3 regions of the Delftia lacustris genome follow, and region 2 is predicted to be linked to each of the others. Evidence: riboswitches for the same ligand, from Rfam matches in the RefSeq annotation. Region 2 holds a riboswitch; each other region holds the start of a gene.

Region 1 (3,267 bases), 2.3 Mb from region 2:
GCGCCACCACGGCGTGTTGCCGCTCAAGGACCAGCCTCACCCGCTGCTGGGCGGGCGGCGCATCAATCTCACTTTTCGCAAGGCGGGTTGAATGGAGGGGTCGAAATGGATGGGCTGAACAGCAGTGATCGCTTCGCCGGCCTGGACTGGGGCCGCATTGCCACCCAGCTCGATGCAGAGGGCCATTGCCTGCTGCCACGGCTGCTGAATGCGGATGAAAGCCGCGCCCTGGCTAGCGAGGCGGCCATGCGCAATGGCCTGCCGCCCTCCCTCTACACATGGCGCCCGGTGCTGTACCGGCACCTGCTTGCCATTGCCAATCGCTGGCGTGCCCAAATGGACATGCAGCCTGCCCTGCCCGCCTCGTTCGAGGCCTTCGGGCAGCTGGGCCGCCAGCGCGGCCAGATGCATCCGCAGTCGCACCTGCTGCATGTGGCGCAGGCGGGCCATGCCCCGCTGCGCTCATACAGCGAAGGAGCGGCGGTGTTCCCGCTGCAGCTGGTGCTGCTGCTGTCCCGGCCGGGCAAGGATTTCGAGGGCGGCGAGTTCGTGATGACCGAGCAGCGACCGCGCATGCAATCGCGCCCCATGGTGCTGCCGCTGGGCCTGGGGGATGCGGCCATCATCGCCACGGGGCCGCGCCCGGTGCGCGGTGCGGCGGGCTCTTACCGTGTGCACCTGCGGCATGCCATCAGCCGCGTTCACCGTGGCGAGTGGCTGGGTCTGGAGCTGCTTTTGCACGACGTGCCCCAGGCGCCAAAGGCTCTGCAAACAGACCGCTGGCTATAATGCCGCGCCTGCAAAGGCATCCGTGCAACAGGTGTCCACATGCCAGCCATGGGGATGAAACGGGAACAAGGTGACTGCCAGCAAATGCTTTTTGCGCTGCCGGCACAGGCCTTGGCTGCCCCCGCAACGGTAAACAAGTCAAGGCGCTCCACGCCTGTCCCGCCAGTCTCCGCAACCCTGCGGAGGGGCGATGACAGGCTGTCACTGGTCCATGGCGTGGTCTGCAACATGCAGCTTTTCGCGGGTGGATTGGGAAGACGGGGCGCTGGGCGCAAGGCATGTCCTTGCGCCGCTTGTGAGCCCGGAGACCGGCCTGCTGCGTTTCGCGCCCGCTGAGCGGGCGCTTTCTTGACTGTCTGCGGGGTGCGGATGGCAATGTCCTGCACCCTATCCTTGCACGCTGGCTGGAGAGGCGGCAGTGCCTTGCTTTCGCATCAGGCGGTCGAAGACCGATGTTCGAAATGCATTCCTCCCTTTCCTGCGTTCCCAGCACCCGTGCTGCCGATTCCCTTTGCCTTCGGCTGAGCCCGCTGGCCCTGGCCTGCGCCTTCCTGTCCGTTCCTGTGCAGGCACAGACTGTCCTGCCCGAAGTGCAGGTCACCGGCCAGGCCGAACGCATCGGCCAGCAACTGGCCCAGCCTGCGCGCTCTGCCAGCCATACCGGCGTCTCCAACCAGGAAGTGCCTGCCAGCGTGGATGGTGTTTCTGCCGAGCAGATGCAGGAGCGCGGCGACTACGCCCTGGTGGACGCCGTCACGCGCACCGTGGGCCTGACCTCCAGCAGCACGCCGGGCAATGGCGGCCTGTCCTTCAGCAGCCGTGGCTTTGCGGGCGTGAACTCCGTGGGCGTGGCCGAAGACGGCATGGTGCTGGGCGTGGCCGCCGGCACCACGGCCTATCCCGGGGACAGCTGGGGCTACAAGCGCATCGACGTGCTGCGCGGCCCGGCCTCGCTGATGTATGGCAGCGGCACCATGGGCGCCACGGTCAACGCCATCCGCAAGCAGCCCAGCCGCACCAGCTCGGCCGAGGTGCTGGTGGGCGCGGGCACGGACGACACGCTGCGCCTGGGCCTGGGCGTGACCGGCGCCCTGGGCGCCTATGCCAGCTACCGCATCGACAGCTACACCGCGCGCAGCGCGGGCGAGCGCGACCTGGACCAGTCGCGCAACGGCAAGTTCATGAGCACGCTGCGCTTGGAGCCCACGAGCGACCTGCAGATCGACCTGATTGCCGACCGCAGCGTGCAAAAGCCCAGCCGCTACTGGGGCACGCCGGGCCTGGACGGCAAGGTGGTGGAGTCCCTGCGCGACCGCAACTACAACGCCGAAGACAGCGTGCTGCGCTATGCCGACGAGCGCCTGCGCGCCAAGGTGCAATGGAAGGCCAATGACTGGCTGACGGTGCGCAACGAGCTGTACCACGTGCAGTCGGACCGCCACTGGCGCAACATCGAGGCCTACGCGCTCAACCCCGCCACCTGGACCGTGGGCCGCTCCGACTACCTGGAAATCCTGCACGACCTAGAGCAGACCGGCAATCGCCTGGGCCTGAACTTGGACCGGGGATCGCACAAGATCGCCATGGGATGGGAGGCCGCACGCATCAACCTGCGGCTGTCCAACAACTCGCCCTACGGCGGCTCGTCCACGGTCTCGGCCTGGGACCCCGTGCATGGCAGCTGGGCCAGCCCCGATGTCACCAAGGCCAAGACCGAAACCGGCGTGACCCAGCATGCGCTGTACCTGGAGGATGCCTGGCGCATCAGCAACCGCTGGCTGGCCATGGCCGGACTGCGCCGCGATGTCTACAGCTTTGCCAGCCACTCGCTGGTGGGCGGCACGGATTTCAATAAGACGCTGGCCGCCACCTCCTGGCGCCTGGGCCTGACCTATGAGCTGGCGCGCAACACCCAGGTCTATGGGCAGATCAGCTCGGGACACGATCCCGTCAACAGCTTGGTGTCGCTGAACCTGGCCAACACGGCTTACAAGCTGAGCAAGGGCCGCCAGGCCGAGATCGGCATCAAGCAGCAGGTGGCAGGCGGGCGCGGCGAATGGACGCTGGCCGTGTTCGACATCAAGAAGGACAACATCATCACGCGCGACCCCGACCGCCCGGCCATCTCCATCCAGGGCGGCAGCCAGTCCTCGCGCGGCGCCGAGGTCACTGCCAACTTCCAGGCCACGCCCGCCCTGCGCCTGGAGGGCAATCTGTCCTATGTGGATGCCCAGTTCGACAAGCTCATCGAGGCCGGCGGCAACCGCGCCGGCAACCGCCCGCAGAACGTGGCCAAGACCACGGCCAACCTCTGGGGCCACTACCGCGTGGGCGCCTGGCAGGCCTCGCTGGGCCTGCGCTACGTGGGTGACCGCTTTGGCAACAACGCCAATACCGTGAACCTGCCCGCCTACACCGTGGCCGACGCCGCGCTGAGCTGGCAGGTGGACCCTCGCACCACCCTGAGCCTGATCGGCC
Region 2 (3,267 bases):
TCGGTGCCGCCGTTCTCCTTCAACCCGCAGGTGCGCCTGGTGGTGGACCCGGCCCTGGTCGAGCGCTTTGGCGAGATCGCCTTCAACGCAGGCCGGCTGGACCGCTCCATCGTGCTGGACTCGGCCGACTATGTGCGCATTGCCCGGCCCGCGCTGCACAGCCTGAGCGGGGATGGCGCCGATTGACCCGGGGGCCGGGCGGTGCCCACAATCGCAGCAACGCCCGCACATCCTCTCCTGACCATGACCACCCCTGCCAGGCAGTTCCCCGACCGGCCCGATGCGGCCGGCTTTGTGCGTGCGACGCTGGCTGCCGCACTGGCCCAGGTGCAGTCGCATATGGATGCCGTGGATGCCGTGGATGCCGTGGATGCCGTGGACGCCGGCAGCGGCGAGGCCGAACGCATCCACCAGCTGCGCGTGGCCCTGCGGCGCCTGCGCACCCTGCTGCGCGAATGCGCAGGGCTGGCGCCCGGCATGCGCGCCGAATGGGATGCCCCGCTGGCCCTGGCCTTTGCGCGCCTGGGCACGCTGCGCGATGCCGGCACCCTGGCCGACGTGGTGCGGCCGCTGCTGCAGGACGCCGATGCGCCCTTGTGCGATTGGGCCGTGCCGGATGCCGGGCAGGCCGACGCGGACGCGGCCGCTGCGGTGCGCGAGCCGCAGTTCCTGCAAACGCTGGCCGAGATCCATGCGCTGGCGCAGGCGCCTGCAGGCAAGCGGCAGCCCGGCCTGGTCAGCCTGTCCGCCGCAGGCACGCGCAAGTACCTGGCACGGCGGCTGGCGCGCCTGCACCGCCAGGTGCTGCGCGACGGCCGGCACTTCGACCGCCTGCCGCTGGCGCAGCAGCACCGCGTGCGCAAGCGGCTCAAGCGCCTGCGCTACCTGGCGGACTTCGCGCGGGAATTCGCGCCCGGAATGTGGCCCGGCAAAAAGGGCCGGCGCTTTGCCGAGGCGCTGGTGCCCGCCCAGGACGCGCTGGGCCTGCACAACGACATGGCCGTGGCGGCCGCGCTTTTTCGTGACGAGGCCGGCACGGATCCGCGCGCCTGGTTTGCCGCCGGCTACCTGCAGGCCCGCCTGGCCACCAGCGCGCGCAGCAGCCGCCGCGCGCTGCGTGCGCTGGCCCGCGTGCCGGGCTTCTGGGCCTAGACCGCATCAGCGATAATCCGCCGCTGGCGCACCGCCGCAGCCCCTGGGCCGTGGCGGTGCGCTGTTGCTGAAGGTGCCCCATGCCGCTTGCCGGCCAGGGGTTCAACGGGAAGCAGGTGCGCGATGCCATCGAGGTGGCCGCTCGCAATGCCTGCGCTGCCCCCGCAACGGTCAGCGGAATACAACTCCCCACGCTGGCGCGCCACCCACCGGTTGCGCGCCGCAAGCCACTGTGTCTGGACGGACATGGGAAGGCGGGGATGCCTGCTGCAGCGCGCCCACGATGCGCGCCGCAGCGTTCCGCAAGCCCGGATACCGGCCTTCTGCATTGCTTTCGGACGCCGCGGGAGTGCGCCTGTCCGGTCCGGCCCCAGCCTGCGCTGGCGTGGCCGGCTCCGGCGTGCGCGCCGTGCGGCGTGGTTCAGACGATAGGCCCCACGGGTGACTGGGGCAGTTGGATTCAACGCATGCGCTTCGCTTCTTTGGCCGCCGATTGTTCCGGCCCCTTTCCCCTTCCTCCCTTCCTGCGCCCGGCCACCGCTGCGGCCGTGCTGGCCTGCTGCGCCGCGGCGGCCGGCGCCGCACAGGAACCGGCGGCCGGTAAAGCCGGTGCATCCGCCGACGATGCGCTGGACGCCGTCTTCGTGACCGCCACGGCGCGGCCCGAGGCGCGCAGCCGCATCGCGGGCACCACGCAGACCATCGACCGCGAGGCCATAGAGCGCTCCAGCGCGCGCTCGGTCACCGACCTGCTGGCCGAGAACGCCGTGGGCTTTCTCAGCGAATGGACGGCGGCCCAGACCTCGATGAACCTGCGCGGCGCCTCCACCGACGGCCAGGGGCGCGACTTCCGCAGCCAGGTGCTGGTGCTGGTCAACGGCCGGCGCGCGGGCACGGCCAACCTGTCCAAGCTCAGCCCCTCGGATGTGGAGCGCATCGAGATCGTGCGCGGCCCGTCCTCGGTGATCTACGGCAGCCAGGCCATGGGCGGGGTGGTCAACATCATCATGAAGACGGGAGCGACAGCGCCCGGCACGCGCGCCCAGGTCCAGGCCGGTTCATGGGACCTGTGGCGTACCGATGCGCAGACGGCCGGCGCCAATGACCGCTTCGACTGGTACTTCGGCGTGAGCGCAGGCGGGCGCGGCGACTACGAGTCGGGCGATGGCGGCACGCGCATGGAGAACACGGGCTGGAAGCGGCGCGGCGCCAGCGGCGCCCTGGGCTGGCAGCTGCACGAGCTGCACCGCGTGGAGCTGCAGCTGCGCACGGACGGCATCTACAACGCGGGCTTTCGCGGATCGGGCGCCAACATCTACAGCCGCGACAACCGCAGCAACCGCTCGCTGGACCTGACCTACGAAGGCGCACTGCCGGGCCAGCGCCTGAGCTGGACGACCCACCTCTACAGCCTGGTCGATACCGATGAGTTCAACTGGGCATCGCCCGTGATCCGCTCGGGCAACAGCGCCGTGCCCGGCACGGCGCGCGACTACAACCACCGCCAGCTGGACGCCACGGGCCTGCGCTTTCAGCCGCGCCTGCGTGTCAGCCAGACCAATGACCTGCTGATGGGCTTTGACTGGGAGCGCAGCAAGCTGCGCTCCGACCGCCTGCGCGTGGCCATGCCGGGCGGCCCGGCGGGCCAGGTTGCGCCCTACGACAACAACCAGACCGAGCAGGTGCACGCGCTGTACTTCGAGGACGCGCAGACCCTGTTCGACGACCGCCTGACCCTGCGTGCCGGCCTGCGCAAGACCTGGGGCACGACGCGTTTCGACGATACGCCCAACCTGGCCCTGGCCCAGGCCAGCACGCGCGACTACGACAACCACACCTGGTCGGCCGGCGCCACCTGGAAGGCCACGGACCAGCTTACGCTGCGCGCTGCGGCCTCCACGGGTTTCCGCGCGCCCACGGCCACGGAGCTGGCCTCGGACTTCACGGCCGTCGGCGGTGGCCGTACCTTCGGCAACCCCAACCTCAAGCCCGAGACCAGCCGCCAGATCGAGGTCGGCGCTGCGCTGCAGCAGCCCGGCTGGCGCGTGGATGCGGCCCTGTTCCAGAACACCATCAGCGACCGCATCATCACCGTCTCGCGCGGGGCCACGACCA
Region 3 (3,267 bases), 2.4 Mb from region 2:
GTACAGCTGCGCTTCGCCGCCCAGCGTCCAGCCGGCCGCCTGGGTGTCGGCGTTGAGCTTGAGCATGCGCTTGGAGCGGTAGGGCAGCAGCTTGCCGGTCTCCAGGTTCTCGGGGTTCATGAAGTCCAGCGAGGCGCCCAGATTGGCGCTGCCCAGGCGCGTGCCGCCAGACAGCGTCAGGCCGGTGATTTCCACGCTCTGCCAGTTGCGGTAGCAGTTGCAGGGAACGGCGCTGTTCCAGTCGTAGGTGATCAGGTTCTTGAACTTGTTGCGGTAGACCACGGCCGAGAGGCGGTTGGCACCGGCCGCATAGTGCAGGCCCGTTTCCACGTTGGTGCTGCTTTCGGGCTTAAGGTCGGCCGCCGCCTGGCCCGTGAAGCGCTCGTACAGCGTGGGCGTGCGAAAGGCCGTGCCGGCCGATGCCACCCAGCGCCAGCGCTCGTCGATCTGCAGGCCATAGCCCAGCCCGCCCGTGGTCTTGTTCTGCTGGTCGCGCACCTGGTCGTGGCGCAGGTTGGCGTCGAACTGGTGGCTCCCCTCGGTCAGGCGCCAGCCGGCCGACAGGGAGTTCTGCACGCGCCGGCTGTCGGTGTTCTGCGTCCAGGCGTATTGCGTGTCCAGCTTGTCCTCGCGGCGCTCCAGGTCGATGTTGAAACGGTGCTGGCCCAGCGTGAACAGGTTCTGCAGCAGGTAGTTGGTGGAGCGGCCCTTGGCGCTTTCCGGCGACTGGGTGTGGCGGTCGCTTTGGCTGTCGGTATGGGAGACCTGGACCACGCTTTTGTACATGGCGTTCCAGCCGGCCTGCCAGCGCAGGCTGCCGGTGGTGTTCTTGACCACGTCGTAGTCGTCGAACGGCGGCGGGCTCTGGTCGTAGTGGGTGCGCAGGCGGCTGTGCAGCAGGCTGGCATCGATCTGGTGGATGCCCGTTTTGTAGCCCGCGTTCAGGCCCAGTGAGGTGTTGCTGTAGCCATCCTTGTCTGGATTGGGCGAGAAGGTGTTGCCGGGGTAGACGTCGAAGCCGTCGCTGCGCTCGTCAGCCAGGTTCAGCCCGTAGGTGAAGCCGTTGGCACCGCCCTGAAATCCCGTGGCCAGCTTGCTGGTGCCCTGGTTGCCTATGCCGGCCTCGGCATAGGCGCGGGTCTGGCCGTCCGCCCGCTTGGTGAAGATCTGGATCACGCCGCCCATGGCGTCTGAGCCATAGATGGCGGCGGCCGGGCCGCGCAGCACCTCGATGCGGTCAATCTGCGCCAGCGGCAGGGTGGACCAGACCGCGCCGCCCTGCAGCTCCTGCGAGCTGTAGCGCACGCCGTCGATGAACACGGCAGTGTGCTGGTTGCTGGTGCCGCGCAGGTAGACCGAGGTGACCTGGCCCGGCCCGCCGTTGCGGTTGATCTGCACGCCCGGCACCTGTACCAGCAGGTCCGCCACGCCCGTGGCGCCGCTGCGGGCAATGGTCTCGGCGTCGATCACGGTCATGTCGGCCGTGACGGTGCGCAGGGGCTGCTCGCTGCGCGAGGCGGTGACGACCACCGTATCGAGCTGGGAGGTCTGTGCGCGCTGCGCCTGTTGTGTCTGTGCTTGGGCCTGGCAGGCCAGCAGCGAGGCCGCAGCCAGGGCGGACAACGTGCGCAGTACGGGGAACGCCGAGGGCGAGCGAAGAGCGGCGCCGGGGGCGCGCGCGAGGGCGAGGGTGTGCATGGATGCGAGCCAGTTGCGCGCCAGCGACCCCGCCGGCACGGAAACCAAAAAGACCGGCTGCGCTGCAAGCGCGGCCGGCCGCCTGTTGGCCGGTATCCAGACTGGTGACGCACTCGCCAAGGCCTTCCCGGGCTGTACGCCCAGTGGCACGGGTTTGGCGGGGGCCGGTGCCATGCACGCGGCGTTTCACTCACTGTTGCGGGGGCAGTACATGCGGGCGGCTTTATCTGGCCGCCCCATGTTTCCCGTTTAACCGCAGCCCCTGGGGCTGCTGGCACCAACGGCGGCGATTGTACGGCGGGGCGTTCAGTGCCGATGTAAAGCTTGCTTGACATGTCCACGGATGGCATCGCACAATGTCAAGCATCCTTTACACATTGCGAGAGACTTCCATGAATCAAACAACGGTCACCAACCGCCGCTACCAGAAGGAACTTGGATTTGCGCTGCTGCTCTACATGGCGCTGCTTGTGGGGGCGCTTTTGCTCAGTGCCGACATGCAGGCCGGGGCCCTGCGCACGGCGCTGCTGCTCAGCCCCATGCTGGCGTTTGCGCTGGCCGTGCGGGCCATCGTGCGCCTGGTGCGCGATACCGACGAGTTCCTGCGCAAGTCCATGCTGGAGCAGCTGGCGATTGCAGCGGCGGGCACGGCTGGCATCACCTTCACCTACGGATTCCTGGAAATGGCAGGTTTTCCCAAGCTCAGCATGTTCATGGTGTGGCCCTTGATGGGTGCGCTCTGGGTGGCTGCCTCGGTGGCCCACTGGCTGCGCAGCCGATGAGCTGTTCCGCCAAAGTGCCCCTCCCATGAAAAATGACCCCCGCGCTCCCCTTGCTGTGCAAGGTCCGCTGCCCCCCGAGGGGGTGCCTTTTCATCTTGGGGCGGCCCTGCGATGAAAAACACCATCCGTGAACTGCGCGCCGAGCGCGGCTGGAGCCAGGCTGCGCTGGCGGACCTGCTGGGCGTGTCGCGCCAGACCGTGAACGCGATCGAGACGGGCCGCTACGACCCCAGCCTGCCGCTGGCATTCGCCATTGCCCGGGTGTTCGAGACCCGGATCGAGGCGATCTTCCAGGAGGGTTGAGCGCAGCGCTCAGGCCACGATCATGACCAGCAGCACCAGGCCCAGCAGGGTCAGGTAGGCCTTGGCATGCAGGGCATCGGGAATGCGGCCGATCAGCGGGGCTGCCAGCCTGATGCCCGTCCACGATCCGGCCGTCAGCAACGCAAAGGCCTGCAGGTCCACATAGCCCACATGCCAGGGGCCCAGCCCCGCGCCCTGCGATGCCAGCATGTAGGCAGCGGTGCCCGCCACGGCCATGGGCAGGGACAGCGGGCTGGCCATGGCCGTGGCCGCCGCCATGCTGGCGCCGCGCCGGCGCATCAGCGGCACGGTCATCACGCTGCCGCCCACACCCAGGAAGGCTGCAATCGCGCCAATCGCCAAGCCTGCGATGGCGGCGGGCCTGCGGCCCATGGGCTGCAATTGGGCGGCGGTGCCGTGCACGAAGCCCGGGCGCAGCAGCGCGTCGGCGATGGTCAGGGCCAGGTAGGCGATGAAGGCCCAG

What was found. Region 2 has a riboswitch for cobalamin ahead of U6958_RS06275 (TonB-dependent receptor). Riboswitches for the same ligand answer to the same signal wherever they lie in the genome.
Region 1: linked by a shared signal. The riboswitch ahead of U6958_RS16740 (TonB-dependent siderophore receptor) and the one ahead of U6958_RS06275 (TonB-dependent receptor) in region 2 are both predicted to bind cobalamin.
Region 3: linked by a shared signal. The riboswitch ahead of U6958_RS17035 (TonB-dependent receptor domain-containing protein) and the one ahead of U6958_RS06275 (TonB-dependent receptor) in region 2 are both predicted to bind cobalamin.

Annotation. Positions count from the first base shown of each region.
Region 1 is NZ_CP141274.1:3,351,388-3,354,654, forward strand. It holds gene alkB (DNA oxidative demethylase AlkB) at 1-91, shown strand, start outside; gene U6958_RS16735 (2OG-Fe(II) oxygenase) at 106-789, shown strand; cobalamin riboswitch at 802-1,121, shown strand; gene U6958_RS16740 (TonB-dependent siderophore receptor) at 1,242-3,267, shown strand, end outside.
Region 2 is NZ_CP141274.1:1,043,160-1,046,426, forward strand. It holds gene U6958_RS06265 (YbaK/prolyl-tRNA synthetase associated domain-containing protein) at 1-186, shown strand, start outside; gene U6958_RS06270 (CHAD domain-containing protein) at 244-1,152, shown strand; cobalamin riboswitch at 1,207-1,491, shown strand; gene U6958_RS06275 (TonB-dependent receptor) at 1,620-3,267, shown strand, end outside.
Region 3 is NZ_CP141274.1:3,417,819-3,421,085, reverse strand. It holds gene U6958_RS17035 (TonB-dependent receptor domain-containing protein) at 1-1,698, opposite strand, end outside; cobalamin riboswitch at 1,768-1,995, opposite strand; gene U6958_RS17030 (hypothetical protein) at 2,091-2,480, shown strand; gene U6958_RS17025 (helix-turn-helix transcriptional regulator) at 2,592-2,783, shown strand; gene U6958_RS17020 (sulfite exporter TauE/SafE family protein) at 2,793-3,267, opposite strand, start outside.